Regions from separate parts of the Rhodococcus antarcticus genome, predicted to be linked through region 1. Evidence: riboswitches for the same ligand, from Rfam matches in the RefSeq annotation. Region 1 holds a riboswitch; each other region holds the start of a gene.

Region 1 (7,649 bases):
CCGCAACTGGGTGGAGCTGGCCGTGGACCGCGCCCGCGCCACCGGTTCGCCGGCCGTGTTCTGGCTCGACGAGACCCGCGCCCACGACGCGCAGGTGCTGGTCAAGGTGCGGGCGCACCTGGCCGAGCTCGACACCGACGGCCTGACGATCGAGGTCATGGACGTCGCCGACGCCACCCGGTACACCCTGGACCGAGCCCGTCGCGGCGAGGACACCATCTCCGTCACCGGCAACGTCCTGCGCGACTACCTCACCGACCTGTTCCCGATCATGGAGCTGGGCACCAGCGCGAAGATGCTCTCCATCGTCCCGCTGATGAACGGCGGCGGGCTGTTCGAGACCGGCGCCGGCGGCTCCGCGCCCAAGCACGTCCAGCAGCTCGTCAAGGAGGACCACCTGCGCTGGGACTCCCTGGGCGAGTTCCTGGCCCTGGCCGTCTCGCTGGAGTTCCTGGCCGAGAAGACGGACAACCCGCGCGCCGGGCTGCTCGGGGCTGCGCTCGACGAGGCCACCGGCCGCCTGCTCGAGGAGGGGCGCTCCCCGGCACGCCGCGTCGGCGAGATCGACAACCGGGGCAGCCACTACTACCTGGCTCTCTACTGGGCCCAGGCCCTGGCCGCCCAGACCACCGACCCCGAGCTCGCAGCGCTGTTCGCGGGGCTCGCGGGCGACCTCGCCGCCGCGGAGGAGACGATCGTCGGCGAGCTGGCCGCGGTGCAGGGCAACCCCGTGGACCTCGGTGGCTACTACCACGTGGACAGGACGAGGACGGACGCCGTCATGCGGCCCAGCGCGACGCTCAACGGGCTCATCGACGCCTTCTGAGCCACCCGCCCCGCGACCCCCGACCGCACCGGTCGGGGGTCGCGTCGCGCCCGTCGTCCCCTGTGAGATCCCGCACAGCGGTAGCGTCGGTGAGGTCCGGTCCGCCGAACCCCGAGGAGTCCCCGCGATGAGCCCGTCACCCGTCACCGTCGCCGTCACCGGAGCCGCCGGGCAGATCGGGTACAGCCTGCTGTTCCGCATCGCCAGCGGCGCCATGCTCGGTCCCGACACCCCGGTGGCGCTGAGCCTGCTGGAGATCACCCCCGCGCTGGGGGCCGCCGAGGGCGTGGCGATGGAGCTCGACGACTGCGCGTTCCCGCTGCTGCACAGCATCTCCATCAGCGACGACGCGACCACGGCCTTCGCCGGTGCGAGCGTCGCCCTGCTCGTCGGGTCCCGCCCCCGCACCAAGGGCATGGAGCGCGGCGACCTCCTGGCCGCGAACGGGGCCATCTTCACCACCCAGGGCCGGGCGCTGGCCGAGTCCGCCGCCGACGACCTCAAGGTGCTCGTGGTGGGCAACCCGGCCAACACCAACGCACTCATCGCGATGAGCAACGCCGCCGGCGTCCCCCGCGAGCGGTTCACGGCGATGACCCGCCTGGACCACAACCGGGCCCTGGCCCAGCTCGCGTCGCGCACGCAGCGCCCGGTGACCGACATCCGGCACATGACCATCTGGGGTAACCACTCCGCGACCCAGTACCCCGACCTGTTCCGCGCCGAGGTCGGCGGGACGGTGGCGACCGAGCTGGTCGACGACCAGGCGTGGCTGGAGGGCGAGTTCATCCCCACCGTGCAGAAGCGCGGGGCGGCCATCATCGAGGCCCGCGGGTCGTCGTCGGCGGCCTCGGCGGCCTCGGCGGCCATCGACCACGTGCACGACTGGGTGCACGGCACCCCTGACGGGGACTGGGTGTCCATGGCCGTGCCCTCCGACGGCTCCTACGGCGTGCCCGAGGGGCTGATCAGCTCGTTCCCCGTCACCTGCGCCGACGGCTCCTACTCGATCGTCGGAGGACTGGAGCTCGACGAGTTCTCCCGGGCGAGGATCGACGCGTCGGTGGCCGAGCTGGTCGAGGAGCGCGACGCCGTGGCCGGGCTGGGCCTGCTGGGCTGAGGTCGAGGCGGGTGTCCACGGGTCGGACACCTCGGGTGCACACCGCGTGGGGCGCGCGCTACCATCGCGCCCAGGTCATGAGTGCCAGCGTCAAGCCCCGGCTCGCTGGCCGGCAACCCTCGTTCCGCGGTGGGGTGCCCCGGGTGATTGACCAGGCCGTCCGGAGAGGTTCCGGACGGCAAGCGCGGGCCCGTGCGAGTGCGGGCCCCTCGTCGAGGAGCCCCCACCATGCGATGTCGACACTGCTGACCGGCCCAGCCCACCCAGCAGAGGGCACACGTGTGCCCGCACCCCACGGAGACCACCGATGACCGAGACCGACCCGACCACCGTCCCGACCGACCCGTCCGCCGGCTGGAGCTTCGAGACGAAGCAGGTCCACGCGGGCCAGACGGCCGACCCGTCGACGAACGCCCGCGCGCTGCCGATCTACCAGACCACGAGCTACGTCTTCGACAACACCGACCACGCCGCCGCGCTGTTCGGCCTGGCCGAGCCCGGCAACATCTACACCCGCATCATGAACCCCACCCAGGACGTGGTGGAGCAGCGGATCGCGTCGCTGGAGGGCGGGGTCGCCGCCCTGCTGACCGCCTCCGGACAGGCCGCGGAGAGCCTGGCCATCCTGACGATCGCCGAGGCCGGAGACCACCTCGTCTCCAGCCCCAGCCTGTACGGCGGCACGTACAACCTGTTCCACCACACCCTGCCCAAGCTCGGCATCTCCGTGACGTTCGTCGACGACCCGGACGACCTCGAGCAGTGGCGGGCGGCGGTGCAGCCCAACACGAAGCTGTTCTACGGCGAGACCATCGGCAACCCGCGCGGGGACGTGCTCGACCTCGTCGGCGTCTCCGGGGTCGCGCACTCGGTGGGTGTGCCGCTGGTCGTGGACAACACCATCGCCACGCCGTACCTCATCCAGCCGCTGGCCCACGGCGCGGACATCGTCGTGCACTCGGCCACCAAGTACCTCGGCGGTCACGGCACCTCGGTCGCCGGGGTCATCGTCGACGGTGGCACGTTCGACTGGCGCTCGGGCCGCTTCCCGGGCTTCACCACCCCGGACCCGAGCTACCACGGCGCGGTGTTCGCCGACCTCGGCGCTCCGGCGTTCGTGCTCAAGGCCCGCGTGCAGGGGCTGCGCGACCTCGGTGCGGCGGTGTCCCCGTTCAACGCCTGGCTGATCAGCCAGGGCATCGAGACCCTGAGCCTGCGCCTGGACCGGCACGTCGCCAACACCCAGGCCGTCGCGGAGTTCCTCGACGCGCGCGAGGACGTCGAGTCGGTCACCTACGCCGGGCTCAGCTCCTCACCGTGGCACGCCCGCGCCAAGGAGCTGGCACCCAAGGGACCCGGCGCGGTGCTCGCGTTCGAGATCGTCGGCGGGCTCGAGGCCGGCAAGCGCTTCGTCGACGCCCTGGTGCTGCACAGCCATGTCGCGAACATCGGCGACGTGCGCTCGCTGGTCATCCACCCGGCGTCCACCACGCACTCCCAGCTCACCCCGCAGGAGCAGGCCAGCACCGGCGTCACGCCCGGTCTGGTCCGCCTGGCCGTGGGCATCGAGGGCCTCGAGGACATCCTCGCCGACCTGCAGGTCGGGTTCGCCGCCGCGGCCGGGGCGTGACCGGGGTCTGCACGGGCACCTCGGACAGCATGACCCCCACCACCCGGCCAGCACCCCGTCCGAGCCTGCGCTCGGACGGGGTGCTGCAGCACGTCACGCTGGGAAGGCAGCAGCTCGACGGGGGTGCCGTGCTGGACGACGTGACGGTGGCCGTCCAGAGCTGGGGCCGGCTGAGCTCCGCACGGGACAACGCCGTGCTCGTGCTGCACGCGCTCACGGGGGACTCCCACGTGGTGGGCCCCGCGGGGCCCGAGCACCCCTCCCCCGGCTGGTGGGAGGGCATGGTCGGACCGGGTGCTGCGCTGGACACCGACCGCTGGTGCGTCATCGCCCCCAACGTGCTCGGCGGCTGCCGCGGCACCACGGGGCCGTCCTCGTCCCACCGCGACGGGCGTCCGTGGGGTGCCCGGTTCCCCGCCGTGACCATCCGCGACCAGGTGCGCACCGAGCTCGCCCTCGCCGACGCCCTCGGGATCGACGCCTGGGCCTCGGTGGTCGGCGGCTCCATGGGCGGCATGCGCGCGCTGGAGTGGGCCGTGGGCCACCCCGGCCGCGTCCGCTCCGCCCTGGTGCTGGCCGCCGGCGCCCGGGCCACGGCCGACCAGATCGGTACCCAGTCGGCCCAGGTGCGCGCCATCACGGCGGACCCCGACTGGCAGGGCGGCAGCTACCACGGCACCGGCCGCAGCCCCCGCACCGGGCTCGGCCTGGCTCGGCTGCTCGCGCACCTCACCTACCGCGCCGAGGTCGAGCTCGACGAGCGCTACGCCAACCACGACCAGCCCGACGACCCCGCCGGTCGGTTCGCCGTGCAGAGCTACCTCGACCACCAGGCCGAGAAGCTCGTGGCCCGCTTCGACGCCGCCAGCTACGTCGCGCTGACCGAGGCGATGAACCACCACGACGTGGGCGCCGGGCGCGGCGGGGTCAGGGCCGCGCTGAGCTCCTGCCCCGTTCCGGTGGTGGTCGGCGGGATCGACAGCGACCGGCTCTACCCCCTGCGGCTGCAGGCCGAGATCGCCGAGGCCATGCCGGGCTGCTCGGGGCTGCGCGTCATCCGCTCACGGCACGGCCACGACGGCTTCCTCACCGAGGCCTCGGCCGTCGGCGAGCTGCTCACCGCCACCCTCGCGCTCGCCCGGAGCTGAGCCTCAGCTGCCGAGCGAGTCGATCGAGCTCGCGAGCACGATGATCGCCAGGCCCAACGAGCCGAAGGTCAGCACGTCCGACGGCCGGTTGCGCACGGCCAGCAGCCCCGCCCGCTCCTCCGGCAGCGCCGCCCGCAGCACGGCCCCGACCAGCAGCGCCAGCCCCAGGAGCACGGCCCCGCGGCGCCAGCGGTCGGCCAGCACCAGCACCACGGCCGCGACCACGATCACGAGCACCACCAGGAACGGCAGGTGCACGGTGCGGATGCGGTACGCCAGCGACGGCCGGGCCATCACTGCGGGCCGGGACGGCCGAACACGCCCTCAGCCAGCCCCACGACGTTGGCCAGCAGCATCGCCCGGGTCATCAGACCGACCCCGCCCGGGTTCGGGGAGAGGAACCCCGCGACCTGCGCCACGTCCGGGTGCACGTCGCCCACCAGTCCGTCGTCGGTGCGGCTGACCCCGACGTCGAGCACGGCCGCACCCGGGGCGACCATGTCGGCGGTGACCAGGTGCGGCACCCCTGCGCCGGCAACGATGACGTCGGCCCGCCGGAGCTCGGCGGCCAGGTCCCGGGTGCCGGTGTGGCAGAGGACCACGGTGGCGTTCTCGCTGCGCCGGGTGAGCAGCAGGCCCAGCGGGCGGCCGACCGTGGTGCCGCGGCCGACCACCGCCACGCGGGCGCCGTCCAGCGAGACGTCGTACCGGCGCAGGAGCGCGACGATGCCGCGCGGGGTGCACGGCAGCGGGGCGGGCTCGCCGAGCACGAGGCGACCGAGGTTCACCGGGTGCAGGCCGTCGGCGTCCTTGGCCGGGTCGATCCGTTCCAGGGCCGCCACCTCGTCGAGGTGGCGGGGCAGCGGGAGCTGGACGATGTAGCCGGTGCACGCCGGGTCCGCGTTGAGCTCGTCGAGGGTCTCGCCCAGCTGGGCTGCGGTCACGTCGGCGGGCAGGTCGCGGCGCAGCGAGGCGATGCCGACCTTGGCGCAGTCGTTGTGCTTGCCCCGCACGTAGGCCTGCGACCCCGGGTCCTCGCCGACGAGCACGGTGCCCAGGCCCGGGGTGCGGCCGGCGGCGGCGAGTGCCGCCACGCGGGTGCGCAGGTCGTCGAAGATCTCGTCGCGGGTGGTCTTGCCGTCCAGGCGGGTCGCGGTCACCCGTCCAGTCTCCCAGAGGTGGACCGGCGTGCGGTCACTCCACGACCAGCCCGTGGGCCGCCGCGAAACCCAGGGCCTGCACGCCCAGCACCTGGGCACCCGCGAGCGACGCCGAGGTCCACAGCCCGCTGTCCACCACGGCCCCCCGCAGGTCGGCTCCGTCCAGCCGCAGACCACCGGTGCGCGCACCGCTCAGGTCGGCCCCGGCCAGCACGGCCCCCCGCAGGTCGGTTCCCACCAGGTTGGCCTCGCGGAGCCGGCAGCCCGTCAGGTCCACCTCCCGCAGGTCGGCGCCGCCGAGCGAGACCAGGGTGAGGTCGCACTCGTCGAGCACCAGGGGCTTGAGCCGGCTGTTCTGGACCACCGACCCGAGCAGGGAGCAGCCGTGGAACTCGCTGTCCCACAGGCTGGTCCGGGTGAACGTGCAGGATCGGAACGCGCTCGCCCGGTGCACGGAGCGGCGCAGGTCGGCGCCGGTGAAGTCGCACGCGGTGAACACCACCCCCTCGGTGCGCAGGCCCGAGAGGTCGGCGTCGACGAACGAGCAGCCGGTGTAGTCGACCAGGGACCACGCCTGACCCGCGTGCACGGTGTCGTCGAGGTCGATGTCGGTGTGCTGGACGCGCTCGGTGTGGACGCGCTCGGTGTGGTCGGGGCTCACCAGGTGATTGCCTCCAGCATCGTCGTCAGCCGGGCGAGCCGGCCGGGGTGGCCGGCCGCCACCCAGGAGATCCTGCCCTGCAGGTGCGCCCGGAAGTCGGGGTGGTCATCCCGGTTCTGCGCCGCCGGGCCGGTGACGGTGCAGTTGTGCAGCAGGGCGCGCAGGACGTCGCGCTCGCGGCGGGCCACCCCTGCGGTCTCGTTGACCACGAGACCGAGCAGCCGCTGCTGGGTGTGCGCGGGCGCCACCGTCGTCTTGTCCGGGTGCAGGGCGAAGCCCTCGTCGGAGACCAGGCGGCCCAGCGAGAACAGCAGCGCACCCGCGTCGAGCTCGGCCGGGCCGGAGAACGCGAGGTCGTCCGCGTAGCGGGTCGCGACGCAGCCGCTCGCGGGCTGCGGGTGGCACCGTCCGCAGCACGTCCGCGCGGGTCCGGGTGGTGCACAGCCCGGTCAGGGCCAGGGCGACGTCGGGCGGGTAGCCCAGGGACAGGAAGACCGCCCGCACAAGGGGTGCGGTCACGGAGGCGAAGCAGTGGCGGAGGTCGGCGCGGACGAGCACGGGGTGCCCGGCGTGGACGGTGGCCGCGGTGAGCGCGCTGCGCCCCGGGACGAACCCGTGGGCACCGTCGTGGGTGGTGTGCCGGTGCGCGGCGGTGCAGGGCGACCTGGTCCTGACGTCGGTGGCGTTCTCCGGCCGGCGGAGCCGGCGGCGGAGCCGGCGGCGGAGCTCCGGACGCGCGTGCGAGGTTGACGAGCACACCCCGGGGTTGCCCCGGAGGGAGCACGACCCGTCGAGCGGGCCGTCTCCGTCTCGCCGCTGCACCGCCGCACGATCCGAGCGTGCCAGAGATGCTCGGCGCGCGGGCCGGAGCGGGCCGATCGACCGAATCCTGTTCCCGGGCGGTCGACGTGCGCCAGGATCGCGGGGTCGCAACGGGATCCATGGGCAGGGCTGGACGGACGGGAGGTGCACGTGGCGCAGGAGGTGCTGGTGGCGCTGGTGGCGCAGGCCCTGGTGACGGCGTGTCCCCAGGGTTGGCGTGGTGCACAGGTGGTGCAGCGGCAGGTGGGCTCGAGGGTGGAGCGCGAGCTCACCGTGCTCACA
Region 2 (7,649 bases), on a different replicon from region 1:
GGTGGTCTGACTTGCTGCAGTGGTTAAGCCCTTTCCTGAGGACGTTCCCTCCACGGCGGCCGGAGTTGCGGCGCTATAAGCACTCCATCCGAGAACGCCGATGGCGACTAGAGCGGGCGTGGCGACGCCCCATCTTGTCAAACCGTTTGTTAGTCCCATGGTCTGCCGCTTCTTCCCGAGTTGCTTCGCCCTGACACCCTCTTCATCGGAGCGGTGCTGCCTGCCCGCTGACGCGGCCACCGTCGCGTGAGTGGGCGCTGCTGCGGTCACTGCCACTGCCACCGTCGCCTGACTGGCCGCTGCTGCGGTCACTGTCACTGCCACCCACCCCGTTTCGTCGCGGGGTCCGACGGGGGGCCGGACACGGCCTCGGCGTAGACGAAGTCGATCGGCGAGCCTCATAGCGGCATACCGGCCTTGTAGGCGGCGCCCTGTTCCGGGTGCCGACCGTCCGGGCGTACGACACGAGGTAGCCCGCCACTGCGCTGAGCTGTCCGGCGACCTTCCCACCACCGGTCACGTCGGAGGCGTAGATCGCCCAGACCGCCACGATGGGGGCCTCCGTGGCGCCGGCGACCACAGAGGCGGTCCGCGAGCGCGGCGCCGTGAGCATGCGCAGCCGTCGTCACCGCGGTGAGCTCCGGAACCCGGTCGGTGGGCCACGACAGCGTCGCCGCGATCGCGGCGACGCACGTCGAGGCCAGGGTGAGGTCAACCCGGGCACAGTCGAACTCGCCGTGTCCGGAGAGTCCGGACAGGCGATCGGGCAGGCCCGTCGACGCCATCACTCTCCGCGGGCGCGCCCGGTCCAGGCGCTGCGCCGTCCAGCCCAGCTGGATCAGCGCTGCCGCCGGCAACTGATCAAGGGGCTGCGTTCCCGTCGTCGTCCTACCAGGGGTACTCGCAGGCTGGGCGGCGACATCATTACTTCTGGCCACCGCATCACCGTCCTCGCTGGGCCTTGACGACCAACTTGTGATCGGCCTGCCGGCCGGGATAGCCGCGCGTCGAAGTTGCCGCGTTCCACGATCGCCGCACGGTCCGTGGAGGCGGAGCACGCGACCAGCTGGTGAGGCCCACTCGGCCGAGGGGGTTCGCCAACGGTGTGAGTTTGATGTGAGGTAGATCTCAGTGCAACATGGCAGTCACGGGCTGTCAACACGCGACTGTGACCGGCTGCGCAGGCAGCATCGCGGCCGCCAGGTGCAGGACCTCACGGCCGCCCGGGTGGTCATCGCCGGGAACCGGGGCACCGCGGTGCTCGAGCAGCTGTACGGACCCGTCCAGGTCGGCGCCGGTGCAATGGAGGGTGCCCGGGGTGGGGCAGTAGAGCCTGCCGGGGCGCTCGGGGAGCCAGCTGATACGCGGGCAGCGCCACACCGTGGAGGCGGCCCGGCAGCGGGAGCCTGGCACGAAACCAAGGGGCGTCCGGGCCAGAGGTTCGACGACTCCGCCGGTGGGCCCCCATAAGGACCGGGACACCGGGGAGGGCAGGTAGCACCGGAAGAGCCAGTCAAGGCTCCTGACTTGTCATAATCTCTCTTATCGGCACTTCGAAACGCGTTGTGCAGCGGGGCAATCGATACCGCTCCCGTTGCTAGGGCCCTGGGACGGCGCGCGCCCAGCAGGTCAGTGCCGGTGCTGCAGGGGTGCCGTCGGGCGGGCCGGTGAGGGGGCATTTACTTTCGGTGTTTGCCTACCCATGAGGAGTTGGACAGCCGCGCTGTTCCGCCGACGAGGCGTTCGCGCAGCGTGGCCCCCTCGGGCTCCAGGATCCGGCCGCGGGCTCGTAGCTCGGGGACCAGGAGGTCGACGACGTCGGTGAAGGTGCCTGGCGACGTGGCGTAGGCCAGGTTGAACCCGTCGACGTCGGCTTCCTCGCACCACCGCTCGAGCTCGTCGGCCACGGTGGTCGGGGAGCCCACCAGCACCGGTCCGCGCCCGCCGACGGCCACGAACTCCGCCACCGAGCCGACCGTCCACGCGGCGTGGGGGTCGGCGGTGGTGAAGGCGGCCAGCGCGGTGCGGGTGGCATCGTTCTCGACGTGCTCCAGGGGGGCGTCGGGGTCCAGCCCGGACAGGTCCACCCCCGTCCACCCCCCGAACAGGGCCATGGCACCTTCCCGGCTGGAGTGGGCGACGTAGTCGGCGTGCTTGGCCCAGGCGGCGTCGTCAGTGTCGGCGAGGACGGGGGTGAGCATCGTCAACACCTTGATGTCGCCCCGGTCCCGCCCGGCGGCCTGCGCGGCTGCGCGCACCCCGTCGACCATGGTGCGCACCGCCGCCGTTGTCGGCCCGGAGACGAACACCACCTCGGCGATTCGCCCGCCCAGCTCCAGCCCCCGGGCCGAGGCCCCCGCCTGGAAGACCACCGGGGTGCGCTGGGGTGACGGCTCGCACAGGAAAGGGCCATGGACGGAGAAGAACTCCCCGTCGTGGTCGACGTCGTGGACCTTGGACGGGTCGGTGAAGGTGGCTGAGGCACTGTCGTGGACCACCGCACCGTCCTCCCAGCTGCCCTCCCACAGCGCGGCGCACACCTCGACGTACTCCTCGGCGAGGTCGTAGCGCCGGTCGTGGGGCACCTGCTCCCCCATGCCATACCCGCGCGCGGCGCTGGCCAGGTAGGAGGTGACCACGTTCCACCCCACCCGGCCGTTGGTGAGGTGGTCCAGGGTGGTGAAGCGGCGCGCCGTGGCCCAGGGGTGCTCATAGGTCACCGACGACGTCACCGCGAACCCAAGACGCTCGGTGACCGCGGCCATCGCCGGGATGGTCAGCATCGGATCGATCAGCGGCACCTGAGCCCCCGCACGGACCGCGGTGTCGCGCGACCCACCGTGCACGTCGTAGACACCCAGGACGTCGGCCAGGAACAGGGCATCAAACCCGCCGCGCTCCAGCAGCCGCGCCAGGTCCGTCCAGTACGACAGATCGGTGTAGGAGGTCGAGCGGTCACCCGGGTGGGTCCACAACCCCGCACTCTGGTGACCGGCACACCCCATGGCGAAGGCACACAACCGGATACGGTCGCTCGCGCCCACGGTCAGTACCCCCGCGCCCACGTAGTGACCGGCTCGACGACCCGCTCGGGGAGTGCCCGGGTCGGCGCAGTCAGGTCACGGTGCAGGGTCTCCGGAGCGGGCCTGAAGACCAGGGCAGCGGCAGAGCCATAGAAGTCGTACCACTCGATCGTGGTGCCGACGGATCCCGCGGCGCCCACGCGGCGCAGCGCACCGCTAGTCGGCGGGGCGTGCGAGGGAGTGTCGAGGACACGGGTCGACGCGCTCACAGCAGTGTTCCTCCATCGGTCCTGGCGGTAGCACCTTCGCGAACGATGGTTGCTGCGGCGTCGTCGAGCCAGGTCTCTCAGCCGCTCTGGATGGTCGAGGCAGAAGTAGACCACAGGCTGCTCCCTCCCGGTCGAGCAGTGTCCGGGAAGGCGAGCGCGGGTGACCCTGACGAGCTCGACGCCGCCCCAGCCCACCGGTGGTCACCCTCTCCAGACCCTCACCCCGAACATCCACGCCGTTTCGCACGGGGATCCGCTTGCGAGGACGCCGCCACTTGGCATGATGACTCGGCTCACCCTGCTGACCCCAAAGCGCCGACACTGACCGGGCGGGGCTCAGCCGCCGACCGGCTCGTCCTCCGGCGGGAAGCGCCGGTCGAACTGTTCGCCAGCCCTCTTCGCGGCCTCCTTACCCGCCGGCAGCCCCGCGAGACTCACGTACGTCGCGATCGTTGAAGGCGCGGCCACCGCCACGACCGTCAACGCCGCAGTCCACATCAGCCACACCCACACGACCACCATCTGACGGGCCCGCACGCGTGAGATCCAGGGGCGAGCCTCGGACAACACCTCGGCCGCCTCGTCGATCGCTGCGGACAGCTCAGCGTCCGCAGCAACGCCGTCCTCTGCAGCCGACAGCGTCTCCGCATCGAACTCGCCCTCGTCGATCAGTTCCGACAACCGATCGAACCCGGCAGCGTCCGGAAGCTCCAAACGCAGCCGCGACAGCGCACTGACTCGATCCAACGAACGGGTGAACTCCGAGTTCACCGCAAGGCCGGCGAGCTGCGACTGAATGTGGGCGTTCGCCATCAGAGGCACCGCGAGCGCCTTTGCCCACTCCCTCTGCCGCTCCGCGATCTGCGCGAACATCGGTTCCAGGACCGCCCGCATCCGCAACGGCGCTGCTACCTGAGCCGAAAGTTGCGGCTGGATCGCCTTCATCAGGGCCTCATTCCGCAACCTAGACGCCCTCAGCACCGGCTCCAGCTGAGCGGTGACTCCCGCCGTCACCTGCTGATTGAGCTGCTGGAGCGCCCCCTCGAGAGGGCTGCTGATCTGCTGCCGGAGCTGCTCCATTGAGCGCGTGAACGCCGGCGTCGAGAACGCGCGGACGAGCGCAGCCCGCTGCTCTTCGGTCAGGCCAGCGTCGTCGTCGTCGTCGCCGCCGTCAACGGACGCGGTGAAGGTCGGCACGGTCCCACTGTAGGTCCGCCGAACGACGGGAACGGGCGCCTCTGTGTCCTCCACCACGTGAGACGGCACTGTCCCGACAGTCGAACCAGCTTCGACGACGCCCACGGCTTTCGGCCGTTCCGCCCGCGACGTCCCGCAGGGGATCCCTTGCGGGACGGCCACACAGCATCGGCCGACGGGTTCGACCGTCGCCGCGGCAGTCTTCTACCGGCCGAGCCATCCGCAGTCCACTGGTCGCGTCCTGCGTTGGGTTCATCGAGTCTGCTGGTAGGCGAGTGCGCAGACGTAGAGCCAGGGTTCGTATCGGCCGTCGATGTGGTGCCGGTGTCGCACCGCCCACCCGATGCGGGCGAGGACCTCGCGCAGGGCGGGTTCGTGCCAGCAGGTGAAGGGGTGGGGCTGGTCGAGCTGGTCGGTGGTCCACCCCGACCCGTCGCCCTCTTCAGGGTGAAACCCAGGACCCCGTCGGTGGTCACCGCGCGTCGGTCGCGGTGCAAGAGGTCCTCGAGCTGGGCCCGGTCCAGGTGCAGCAGGACTGCGTCGGCGAGCAGTCCGTCCCAGGGTTCCCGAGGTCGTCGGTGCGCCAGTCCAGGTGCAGGGCATGGTGGCCGGCGGCGCGCAGCCTGGTCAGGAACGCGTGGATGGCATCGCTGCGGCTGACTTGCACACCGCGGGCCTTGTGAAGTGGACGGACGCTATGCGCTGCGGGTGACCATGGTCCGCTACGCCCCGAGCCCGACTACCCCGTCCCTGCGATGAGCGCCTTACATCTATCGCTGCACAGGTGAACAGGTTCAGCCAATTAAACTTAGAGGGCTGTGAGAATATCGAAATTCAAGCCTGCCGCTTGGGCGAGGTACACCTGTTGTTCGAGGTCCTGCCCGGTGACGGCGACCTCGCCCCGGGGACTGGAGTAGATCGTCCCGGGCGCGCTGGCGCACAGGCTGGCAACGTCGAGAGATCGTGCCCCGCCGATGAGCTCGGCCAGCAGCAGCATTCCTTCGTAGCAGGACTCACCCACGCTGTTGAGGACCGGCGCATCAGAACCGTACTTCCGTGCGTAGCGGGCGCTGAGGTCCAGGCTTTCCGCCGTGGCTAAGGTCTCGAAGTAGCCGGCAGTGGAGTACAGGTTGCGGGTGGTGCTGGTTCCGCCGGCGAGCAGCATGTTCTCGTCCATCAGCGGGCTCAGTCGAGCGAGAGATTCATCGAGGCCGGCGCTGACGAACTGGCGGTTGAACTGAACACCGTGTTCACCCAGCATCAGCATCAACACGCCGTCAGAGTCGCGCTGCTCCAACTCCAGCAGAGCTGCTGAATGGGTGTTGATGTCGGGGGTGACGAAGATGTTATCGGCGAAGGTGACGCCACATTCTGCTGCCGCAGCAGTGGCTTCGGCTGCCGTTCGCCGTGGCCAGACGTAGTCGTCCCCGATGATGGTCCATCGGCTGATGTCGGCCTCGCGGGCCAGCCAGCTCAGCGCGGCCAGGACCTGCCGGTGGGGGGTCTCGCCGGTCATGAAGAGTCCCGGTGTGACCTCACCACCTTCGTAGAGGGCGGTGTAGATGTACGGGACTCGTGCGCGTACGCGAGGCGCGACAGCTTGGCGCACGGCCGAGCTGTGCCAACCGACGATGGCATCGATCTGGTCGTCTCGAAGCAACCGGTCCACCTCGTCCGCCACCCGACTCGGTGCATCTCCGCCGTCAACGACCTGCAGCTGGACCTCACGGCCGAGCAACCCACCCTCGGCGTTGATGTGGTCCACGGCCAGTGCGGCGCAGAACTCGCAGGATGGTCCGAAGATGCCAGCAGGTCCCTGCAGTGGGATGAGGAGCCCGACTCTGACGGGACCCTCGTTGCGGTGACGGGGTAAAGGGTAGTGAATCGACGGCACGGCATCGACCTCCACATCGACCGACGCAGGTACTCGTGAAGGCTTCGGCTGAGTGAGATGCACGAGCCTGAGGGTGCTGCAGGCGAACCTTCGTGCGCATCGTCTCCTTCCCGGCCTCTAAGGGCAAGGCGGGTTAACATTATTGTCATCCTGGTGTCGCGTGAGCTCCCGCGTCGCCACTTGTTCAGTAGAGGGGATCTACCGTGATCGGTCCCGACGATGTGGAGTTGACGGGGTTGCTGGGCTACCTGCAGCGTCGCTTGTCGGACCGCCTCACGCGGAAGCTAGCGGCAGCGGGCAGCTCGTTGAACGAGTGGCGCGTTCTTGCGCAGCTCGTGGACGGGGGTGGTAGCGCCATGCGCGACGTCGCGACCTCCCTCGACGTGCCGGCGTCGACTGCCACGAAGCTGATCGACGCGATGGTGGCCGCGAACCTCGTGTATCGACGTGGCGATGAGAACGATGGCCGACGTGTCGTTGTTCATCTCGCACCGCGGGGGCGTGTTGCCTACGAGAGGCTTTCGCCGCTGCTGCAGGCTGAGCAGGAGGAGCTCACGGCCTTGACTGATGATGGTGACCTGGAGCAGCTGACGCGCCTCTTGACCCGGCTCAGCCAGAAGGTCAGCTGAGCCGGGTCAGGAGGCGCACCGTTACCCTCGGCGTCGAGCCTGCGGGGACGTCGGTGACCGCTCGAGGTCCTCGTACCCGTCAGGCTCCTGGTCGTGCCGCGCCGTAGGGGTGGGGGAACAGGGGGATTCGCTCCCCGACCATGGGGATCACGGCGAGGGCCCAGCTCAGGTAGAGAGCGACCACCCCGTCGACGATGAGCACCCAGCCCCCGACCTTGCTGAGCGCGGCGGCGGCGTCACCGTGAACGAAGTTCGCCAGGCCGAGGACGAGGTAGGCGACGGCGAGGAACGCGAAGGCGAGGAACGCGGGCATGTTGATGTGCCAGGCCCCCCAGGACAGCATCACCGTAAAGACGCACCACAGCAGCAGCCAGGTCCCGAAGGCATCAGCGAAGGCTGCAGGCTCCATCGTGCTGGCGTAGAAGCGCAGCATGATCGCTGTGGTCAGCAGGAACGCGGAGTAGAAGACCGCGAAGCTGCCACCGAAGATGTTGTTGGCCCGCAGCTCCAGCAGGCCGCCGACGAACAGCCCCAGGAAGCCTGTACCGAAGGCGACCGCCGCGAACACGGTGACCGCGGCGGGGGCGATGAGGCCTGCGTTGGGGATCCCGAGCATCAGCACGGACAAGGCGAAGGC
Region 3 (7,649 bases), 1.7 Mb from region 1:
GCGGTGGCGGGGCCCACCCCGCAGCAGGAGGTCCCGGCCGGGGCCGTGCTGTGCGTCCCGGCCAGCCCCTGGCTGTTGACCGTCGACGCCGACAGCATGCTCGTGCACGACTACGCACTGCGCCTGGTCGAGCAGATGACCCGCCCCGAGCACACCCGCACCGCAGTCATGCAAACCCCGTACTCGGCCATCCCCGGGGCACCTGCCCCGCTGGAACGCACCGCCGGCGCCACCACCGACATCATGCACCTCGTGCACCAGGGCTCCACCCACTTTCGGGCCACCTACTGGGTCGGTGCGAATGCGTTGCTGCGGACCTCCGCGCTCGCTGACATCGCCGCTGTCATCGTCGAACGCGGTCACCTCGTCACCCGGTACATCCAAGATCGGACGGTCATCGAGGACACCGAGTCCACCGTCGACCTCGTCGACGCCGGTTGGGGACTGCACAACTACCCGGCCCGGCTGGCCTACAGCGCCACCCCCGCCGACTACGGATCACTGCTCATCCAGCGCCGACGCTGGGCCAACGGTGGTCTCATCATCCTGCCGAAGCTGCTGCGGTCCTACCTGCGGACCGGCCTGCGTGGCCGACTCGGTGAGGCGACCATGAGGGTGCACTACCTCGTCAGCATCGCTACCGTGAACATCGCGCTGCTGGTGCTGTTGATGGTTCCCTTCACCGAGTCCGTCCCCGGGGTGCTGCTGGTCGCCACCTCCCTGCCCTACTTCGCTCTCTACACCCGAGACCTCCGCCTGGTCGGCCGCCGTCGCCGCGACCTGCTCGAGATCTACGCCCTGAACCTGCTGATGCTGCCAGTCAACCTCGGTGGTGTCGTCAAGTCGGTGCACCAAGCCATCACCGGTGAACGCATACCCTTCGGCCGGACCCCCAAAGTCAGTGACCGCACCGCCGCCCCCGCCCTCTACGTCGCACTCACCCTGCTGCTGATCACCGCGTGGTCTGCGGGTGCCGGCATCGACGCGACCAGCGGCCGGCTCACCCACGCTGTGCTGGGCGGTCTCAACGCGGTCATCCTCGCCCTCGCCGTCACCCGCTACATGGGATGGCGCAACGCCGCCGCCGACCTGACCGCCCCAGCCCGCAACCGCCTCCGCACCCGCCCCGCCACCGCGAACAACGCGAAGGTCGAAGCCACCCCCGGCGCCCACTCACCACGAACCCAGCTGCACCCGGCCCCCACCGCCGCATCGACCGGATACACCCCCACCACGGCCGCCCGCACCCACCCGACCCACACCAAGCATCCCCTGCCGAGGGTCGTCCACGCCCGGTGGGACCAACACCGCACCAACACCCGCCCCAGTTCGACCGCTCCCACCGCGGGCAAACACCATCTCGCACACCGCGACCACCAACGTCTCGGCTGACGTCGCCGCCCCGGGCCACTCCGCTGGGGAAGAACCCCGAGAACTTCGCCGACCGGCAGCAGACCACGTTGGCGTGGGGCGGAATTCAACCATGGGCTGTATCGGGCATACCCGGTCGGGGATCCCGTCGCCGCATGACGAACGGGATCCGGCGACCGCGCCAGCAGTTCGGGCCTCGAGCCGATGCCTCCCGGACGGGTGGTCCACACGGAACGCCGATGAGGGCGATGGCGTCCCCGCTCGCCGTGCTCACCTCAGTTGGGGCTTGTCGTCGCCTCGGCGGCCACCGCCACATCCTGGTCGCGATCTGCGGCGTGGCCTTTCCGATCACCTGGATGGCCTGGTACGCGATCGACACGCGAGCAACGACGAGATCCGCTGCTCAAGCTCCTCAGCACACACCGGCCGCACCGGTGTCGTCGTAGACCGCTGCCGGTTCGCCGAAGCATCGGACACCAGTGTCGGGGCCGCCCGATAGCTGATCGGCGTGCAGGGAGCAGCAGACACCCGTCAGCCGAAGCGGTGGAGCACGGCCTTCTCGAGGAGTCCGAGCAGTCCGTCGGTGAGCTTGCCGAGCACGGCGAGCAGGATGATGGCGAGGATGAGGATGTCGGTGCGGCCGGTGCTCTGGCTGTTGATGAGCAGGAAGCCGAGGCCGATCGAGGAGGCGATGAGCTCGGCGGCGACGAGGAACAACCAGCCCTGGGCGAGGCCGAGACGGAGCCCCGACAGGGTCGCCGGGGCGATGGCGGGCAGCTGTACCTGCAGGAACAGGGGGATGCCGCGGCGGCCGTAGGCGCGGCCGACCTCGACGAGGTGGCGGTCGACGTGGTCCAGGGCGGCGGAGACAGTGGTGTACACGGGGAAGAACGCGCCGATCGCGACCAGCGTGATCTTGGGGGTCTCCCCGATGCCCAGCCAGAGCAGGAGCAGGGGGACCCACGCCAGGGAGGGCACGGCCCGCAGGGCGGCGATGGTGGGTCCGAGAGCGCTGCGGACCGGTCGGGAGAGGCCGACGAGCCCGCCGAGGAGCAAGCCGCTGCCGGCGCCGACGGCGACGCCGAGGAGCACCCGCTGGGTGCTGATGGCGATGTTGTGCCAGAGCTCGCCGCGGTCGAGGAGCTCGCGCAGCGCCCCGAGCACCGCACCGGGGGTGGGCAGCTGGCTGGCGGAGAACAGGCCAGAGGTGGCGAGGAGCTGCCAGCCGAGGAGGAGCAGGACCGGGACGAGGAGCCCGAGAAGTCCGCGCATCAGCACTCCCCGGCCGGGACGGGTGCTGCGTCGGGGCGGTGCGGACACGGCAATCGGTGGGGAGTCGATGTCCTGGGTCAGGGTCATCTCAACGCCCGGTGGAGGGGGTGCCGGCGGCCTTCTGGGCGAAGGTCGGGTCGAACAGGGTGTCGAGCGCCGTGGTGGCGTCGGACGCGCTGCGGACGAGTCCGCCCTGGACGAGCAGCGGGAGGATGTGGGTGAGGACGGTCTTCTGGGTGTCCCCGGGCACCGGGTCGATGTCCAGCGTGGTGCGGGTCTGCAGCTGCTGGCGGGCGACCTGTGGGGCGATCTGCGCGGCGGCGGAGAGGATGTCGACCGTGCGGTCGGGGTTCTGGGCGATCCAGGTTCGTGCGCGCTCGTAGGTGTCGACCACGGTCTGGGCCGTCGCCGGCTGCGCGGCCAGGAAGGACTCGTTGGCGTTGAGCACGCCGAAGGAGTTGAAGGCGAGGTTGCGGTAGATGAGCTTGGAGCCGGCCTGCAGCTCGGTCTGGGCCATGAAGGGGTCGAGTCCGGCCCACGCGTCGACGTCACCGCGCTCGAGGGCGGTCTTGCCGTCGGAGTGCTGCAGGTTGACGATCTCGACGTCGGAGGCGGTGAGCCCGGCGGTGGCGAGGGTCTGCAGCAGGAAGAAGTAGGGGTCGGTGCCCTGGGTCGCGGCGATCTTCTTGCCGCGCAGCTGGGAGACGTCGGTCACGGCGGAGGTCGCGGTGACCACGATCGCGGACCACTCGGGTTGGCTGAACACGTCGACGACCTTCTGGGGGGACCCGTTGGCCCGGGCCAGCAGGGCGGGGGTGCCGGCGGTGGACGCGAGGTCGACGGCCCCGGCGCGGAGGTTCTCGTTGGCCTTGTTGCTGCCGTTCGAGAGCACCCAGGTGACCTTGGTGCCGGGCAGTGCCTGCTCGAGCCACCCCTGGTCCTTGATGACGAGGCTCTCGGGGTTGTAGTAGGCGTAGTCCAGGTGGAGCTCGGCCGTCCCCGAGGGGGCGGTGCCGGTGGCGACGGCTCCGGTGGAGCTCTCCCCGGAGACGCACCCGGCGAGCAGGGCGAGAGCGGCGGCGAGGACGCCGGTGCGAAGCAGCAGCGAGCGGGACGGGGGGCGGTTCACGGGGGTTCTCCTCGGGGAGTGCGGACGGGGGACGAACGGCAGGGCGGCGTGCGGCGTGCGGGGGGTCATCGAACCGGGGTGTGGCGGGGGACGCCGAGCTGGTCGAGCAGGACCACCCGTAGCCGGGCGAGGTCGGGGTCGGCCCGGTCGCGCGGGCGGGCCCCCGGCACGTCGAGGGTGGTGCGCACCGCGACCCCCGCCCCCTCCTCGGCCCCGGGCGCAGCGCCGAGGACGACGATGCGGTCGGCGAGCTGGAGCGCCTCGTCCACGTCGTGGGTGACGAGCAGGACGGTGGTGCCCGAGGTGCGCTGCAGCTCGTCGACCAGGTCCTGCATGCGCAGCCGGGTCAGGGCGTCGAGGGCGGCGAACGGCTCGTCCAGCAGGAGCACACCGGGTCCCCGGACCAGGGCTCGGGCCAGGGCCGTCCGTTGGGCCATGCCGCCGGAGACCTCGCGCGGCCGGTGCCCGGCGGAACCGCTCAGCCCGACGGCGTCGAGCCAGTGCGCGACAGCGGCCCGGCCCTCGGCCCGGCTCGTCCCGTCGGGCAGTCCGAAGGCCACGTTCGCCGCGAGGGTCCGCCACGGGAGCAGCCGCGGCTCCTGGAACACCACGGCCGCCCGCTGCTCGATCCCCCGCACGGGGCGCTGCCCGACGCGGACCTCGCCGGCGGTGGGCGCGTCCAGCCCGGCCACCAGGCGCAGCAGGGTCGACTTGCCGGATCCGGACGCCCCCAGCAGGGCCACCACCTCCCCGGCCCGAACCTCGAGGTCGACGTCGGCGAGGACGACCCGGGCACCAGGACCATGGCCGAAGGTGCGGCCGACACCGGAGAGGACGACACCGTGGGCGGTGCTCACGAGGGGGTTCCCGGGCAGCAGGAGACGAGCGGGGTCACGGGTTCTCCGGTCGGACGGGCCCGCGCACGGGCGCGGACGGGCGGGAGGGAGACGGCACGGGGCCGCGGGGCGCTACCGGCGACGGGCCGGGCGCGGTCAGGGAGAGAGGGTGGGGCGCGTCGAGGTCAGAGCGACGTGGGACCGGGACAGTCCACGTCGGCGACGGCGAGCACGTGCACGGCCAGGAGCACGAGCTCGTGCGGTGGGTGCAGCGCGTCCGGTGACGCAGCCAGCTTCTCGTCCACGTGGTTCTCCTCCGCCGTGGGCCGGACCCGGCCCGTGCTTGCTCCGGACGAATGCCGGAGCCTGGTCGTCACCCGGAGCACCCCGCCACGGAAGGAGGGTTGCCGGCCAGCGAGCCGGGGCTAGACGCTGGCGCTCATGACCGAGGCTGATCTTGGGGAGGTCTTCCGACCCTGTCAAACACAGCCGTCCCGATGTGACCAGGGTCACCGGCGATGGAGGGCGTCGGACAGAGGGCCGCGCTGGGGCCCAGGAACGGCGACGTCGGGTGCGCGAGCTCGACGAGCTTCTCGGCGTTCCCGCCGAGGTTTCCACCCGGGTTCTTCTGAGTGCTGAGGAGGTCACCACATGGCACGACTCATCTCGCTGGAGCAGGCCGAGGCTGTTGTCCGGGCGTGCACGGCGGAGGCGGACCGCATCGGGCAGCCGATGAACATCGCGGTGGTCGACGACGGCGCGAACCTGGTGACGTTCAGCTCGATGGACGGCACGAAGGACCTTGCCCCCTCGTCCAGCCGGGCCAGACCCCGTTCGGCATCGAGTCCACCTCGGGCGGGCGGCTGGTCGTCCTCGGCGGCGGCGTCCTGCTGCGGGACGCCGCCGGTGCGGTGGCCGGTGGGGTCGGGGTCCGCGCCGGCAGTGTCGAGCAGGACCACCAGGTCGCCGACGCCGGACGGGCGGTGTTCGCGCCGTAGCCGGGACCGGCGGGGCCGAACCCCGCTGGCCGCACCACGCGACGGTGGTCACCGCACGGGACACCACCGTTCTGCAGCCCGATCCTCGACCGGGACGCCGCGTCGCGGGGCTGCCAGGCCCGCTGAAGCATCCCGGCAGCGTCGACTGTTGGGTCCGGTCAGCTAGCCTCGGCTCCGTCAGTGGGACCTTCGTGGAGGGTCGAGCAGGCGGCCTGGAGGTCGTAGATGTCAATCACAGGACCGCGCGGTGACTCTGGCTCGACGAGCTCGGCTGGTGGCTCTTCGCGTCGTCAGCGGGCCGAGCCAGGTCTTGCTGATGGGGCTGTTCAGGCGGGGTTGTGGGGGCTCGTCTTCGTGATGCTCCGAGTATTTGCTGTGTCCGGCTACCGCTGGGACACGGCGTTCGTCGTCAGCACGACCCTGACTGTGACGAACGGTCTCACCATGCTCCTGGGATCGCTGCTCGCCGAGCACCTCCTGACGGCGGCGCTCGTCGGGTGCTTGATGCCGCTGCTGGTCGCGGACTACCTGTGGGGGGACGGCAGGCGGCGCACGTCCGTGCTGCTGGTTGCCGCGCTCGCCCTGGCCACGTCCCTCGCGGTCGTGCTGAGCTTCGGCCTGTGGTGGTTGCCCCTGGCCGCGGTGGCGGTGTTCGGGGTGCTGGCCATGGTCCGCCGGACCCCACCGCAGTCGTTCTTGCGCCGACTGCTGGTTGCGCTGTTGGCGCGGGTCTCGGTGGTCGCCGGGGTGGGTGTGCTGCTCATCGCGGCCTTCGGCCAAACCCCCTGGGTCCCCCTGGAGAGGATCCAGACCACCAGCGGCACGGTGGACGGGTACGTGCTCAGCGTGGACCCGGGATACTTGAACGTGCTCACCACGGACCACCGTGTGGAGATCCTGATCAGCGCAGACGTCGTCTCACGGTCCTGAGCCTTTCCTCCCGGGTCCTTGGTCGAGAGGACGGCTGCCCCGCAGCGTGGTCCCGGCGCAGCATGTCGTGCCTACCCGACGCCGTTGAGAGCGTCCACCACCGCGACCACGTCACCCTGGCTGTAGTAGTTCACGGCCACGAAGTTCGGGATCATCCCGCGCTCGCGCCGACACGTCTCCAGCCGCGGGTACAGGCTGCTGTAAGCGTTGACGCGGCCGGCGTCGGTGATGGTGTTCTCGAAGCTGTTCAACCAGTTGTTCACCAGCAGCAGCTGGCTCCGATCGGTGCCACGGTTGCGGGCACAGCCCAGCTGCTCCGGGGTCGCCGCGTCGTAGTTCGTGTCCTGGACCTGGTCGAAGCCCTGCAGCAGCCACGGGTGAGCCGCGCCCCCGCCCTCGTTCTCCATGAGCACCACCAGGCGCCGGTCGGTCTGGATCATCTGGCCCAGCGTGGGCCACGGCTGCCCGACCTGGTGGGTCGCGACCATCGGCAGCAGCCCCGCCTGCCCGAACACCGCGGCCGTGTCGTCGGGGGACACGTAGTCCTCGACGAAGATCGTGACCACCTCGCGGGGGTGCGCCAGCATCCAGTCGTGCACCTGCGCCATCGCCGTCTCCCACCGGGTGGCGCCGATGTCGCAGACCGCGTGGCACAGGTAGGGCTCGACGGGCCCGACGGGGGTCCCGGCGATAGCGCTGCGCAGCCGCAGGGCGCTCTGCACGGTGCCTGCACCGAGCTCGTCGCTCGCCCGGGCCAGGGCCCGGACGTCGGAGGCGTTGGTGACCTGGCCCGGGGTCGTGGTCGCCTGGCCGTACCAGCTGTCGACGAGCAGGACGCGGATGCCGGCGTCCAGCTGGGCGACCAGCCCGTTCGGCTGCTCGGCCAGGAACCATCCCGGCTCGTCCGCGGCGGACATCGCGTTGTGCGTCCCGGCGTAGGCGACCTCGTCGTAGCGGCGGTCGCACAGCTGCGCGAACCCGTTGCACGCGGTGCCCCCGGCCGCCTCGGCGAGGGCCGGCAGTTCGCGGGAGGACGGCACCGCGAGGACGAGCACCAGCGACACCACGACCAGCAGCGGCAGCGCGGTCAGCACCCGCGCGGTCTCGGAGGGT

The links. Region 1 has a riboswitch for S-adenosylmethionine ahead of RHODO2019_RS02740 (bifunctional o-acetylhomoserine/o-acetylserine sulfhydrylase). Riboswitches for the same ligand answer to the same signal wherever they lie in the genome.
Region 2: it holds a riboswitch for S-adenosylmethionine, as region 1 does, so the genes downstream of both, RHODO2019_RS18340 (LLM class flavin-dependent oxidoreductase) here and RHODO2019_RS02740 (bifunctional o-acetylhomoserine/o-acetylserine sulfhydrylase) in region 1, are expected to answer to the same signal.
Region 3: it holds a riboswitch for S-adenosylmethionine, as region 1 does, so the genes downstream of both, RHODO2019_RS10550 (ABC transporter ATP-binding protein) here and RHODO2019_RS02740 (bifunctional o-acetylhomoserine/o-acetylserine sulfhydrylase) in region 1, are expected to answer to the same signal.

What each region holds. Positions count from the first base shown of each region.
Region 1 is NZ_CP110615.1:535,731-543,379, reverse strand. It holds gene RHODO2019_RS02750 (NADP-dependent isocitrate dehydrogenase) at 1-826, shown strand, start outside; gene RHODO2019_RS02745 (malate dehydrogenase) at 954-1,946, shown strand; SAM riboswitch class IV at 2,020-2,137, shown strand; gene RHODO2019_RS02740 (bifunctional o-acetylhomoserine/o-acetylserine sulfhydrylase) at 2,254-3,576, shown strand; gene metX (homoserine O-acetyltransferase MetX) at 3,606-4,724, shown strand; gene RHODO2019_RS02730 (DUF3017 domain-containing protein) at 4,728-5,018, opposite strand; gene RHODO2019_RS02725 (bifunctional methylenetetrahydrofolate dehydrogenase/methenyltetrahydrofolate cyclohydrolase) at 5,018-5,884, opposite strand; gene RHODO2019_RS02720 (pentapeptide repeat-containing protein) at 5,919-6,491, opposite strand; gene RHODO2019_RS02715 (hypothetical protein) at 6,542-6,793, opposite strand; gene RHODO2019_RS02710 (TNT domain-containing protein) at 7,518-7,649, shown strand, end outside.
Region 2 is NZ_CP110616.1:77,547-85,195, forward strand. It holds gene RHODO2019_RS18335 (hypothetical protein) at 1-318, opposite strand, end outside; gene RHODO2019_RS18340 (LLM class flavin-dependent oxidoreductase) at 1,680-3,005, opposite strand; SAM riboswitch class I at 3,302-3,389, opposite strand; gene RHODO2019_RS18345 (hypothetical protein) at 3,629-4,489, opposite strand; gene RHODO2019_RS18350 (substrate-binding domain-containing protein) at 5,298-6,398, opposite strand; gene RHODO2019_RS18355 (MarR family winged helix-turn-helix transcriptional regulator) at 6,587-7,012, shown strand; gene RHODO2019_RS18360 (acetate uptake transporter) at 7,092-7,649, opposite strand, start outside.
Region 3 is NZ_CP110615.1:2,195,833-2,203,481, forward strand. It holds gene RHODO2019_RS10535 (glycosyltransferase family 2 protein) at 1-1,392, shown strand, start outside; gene RHODO2019_RS10540 (ABC transporter permease) at 1,903-2,643, opposite strand; gene RHODO2019_RS10545 (aliphatic sulfonate ABC transporter substrate-binding protein) at 2,732-3,772, opposite strand; gene RHODO2019_RS10550 (ABC transporter ATP-binding protein) at 3,838-4,629, opposite strand; SAM riboswitch class IV at 4,943-5,055, opposite strand; partial or broken gene RHODO2019_RS19345 (heme-binding protein) at 5,260-5,606, shown strand; gene RHODO2019_RS10560 (hypothetical protein) at 6,051-6,536, shown strand; gene RHODO2019_RS10565 (phosphoinositide-specific phospholipase C-related protein) at 6,608-7,649, opposite strand, start outside.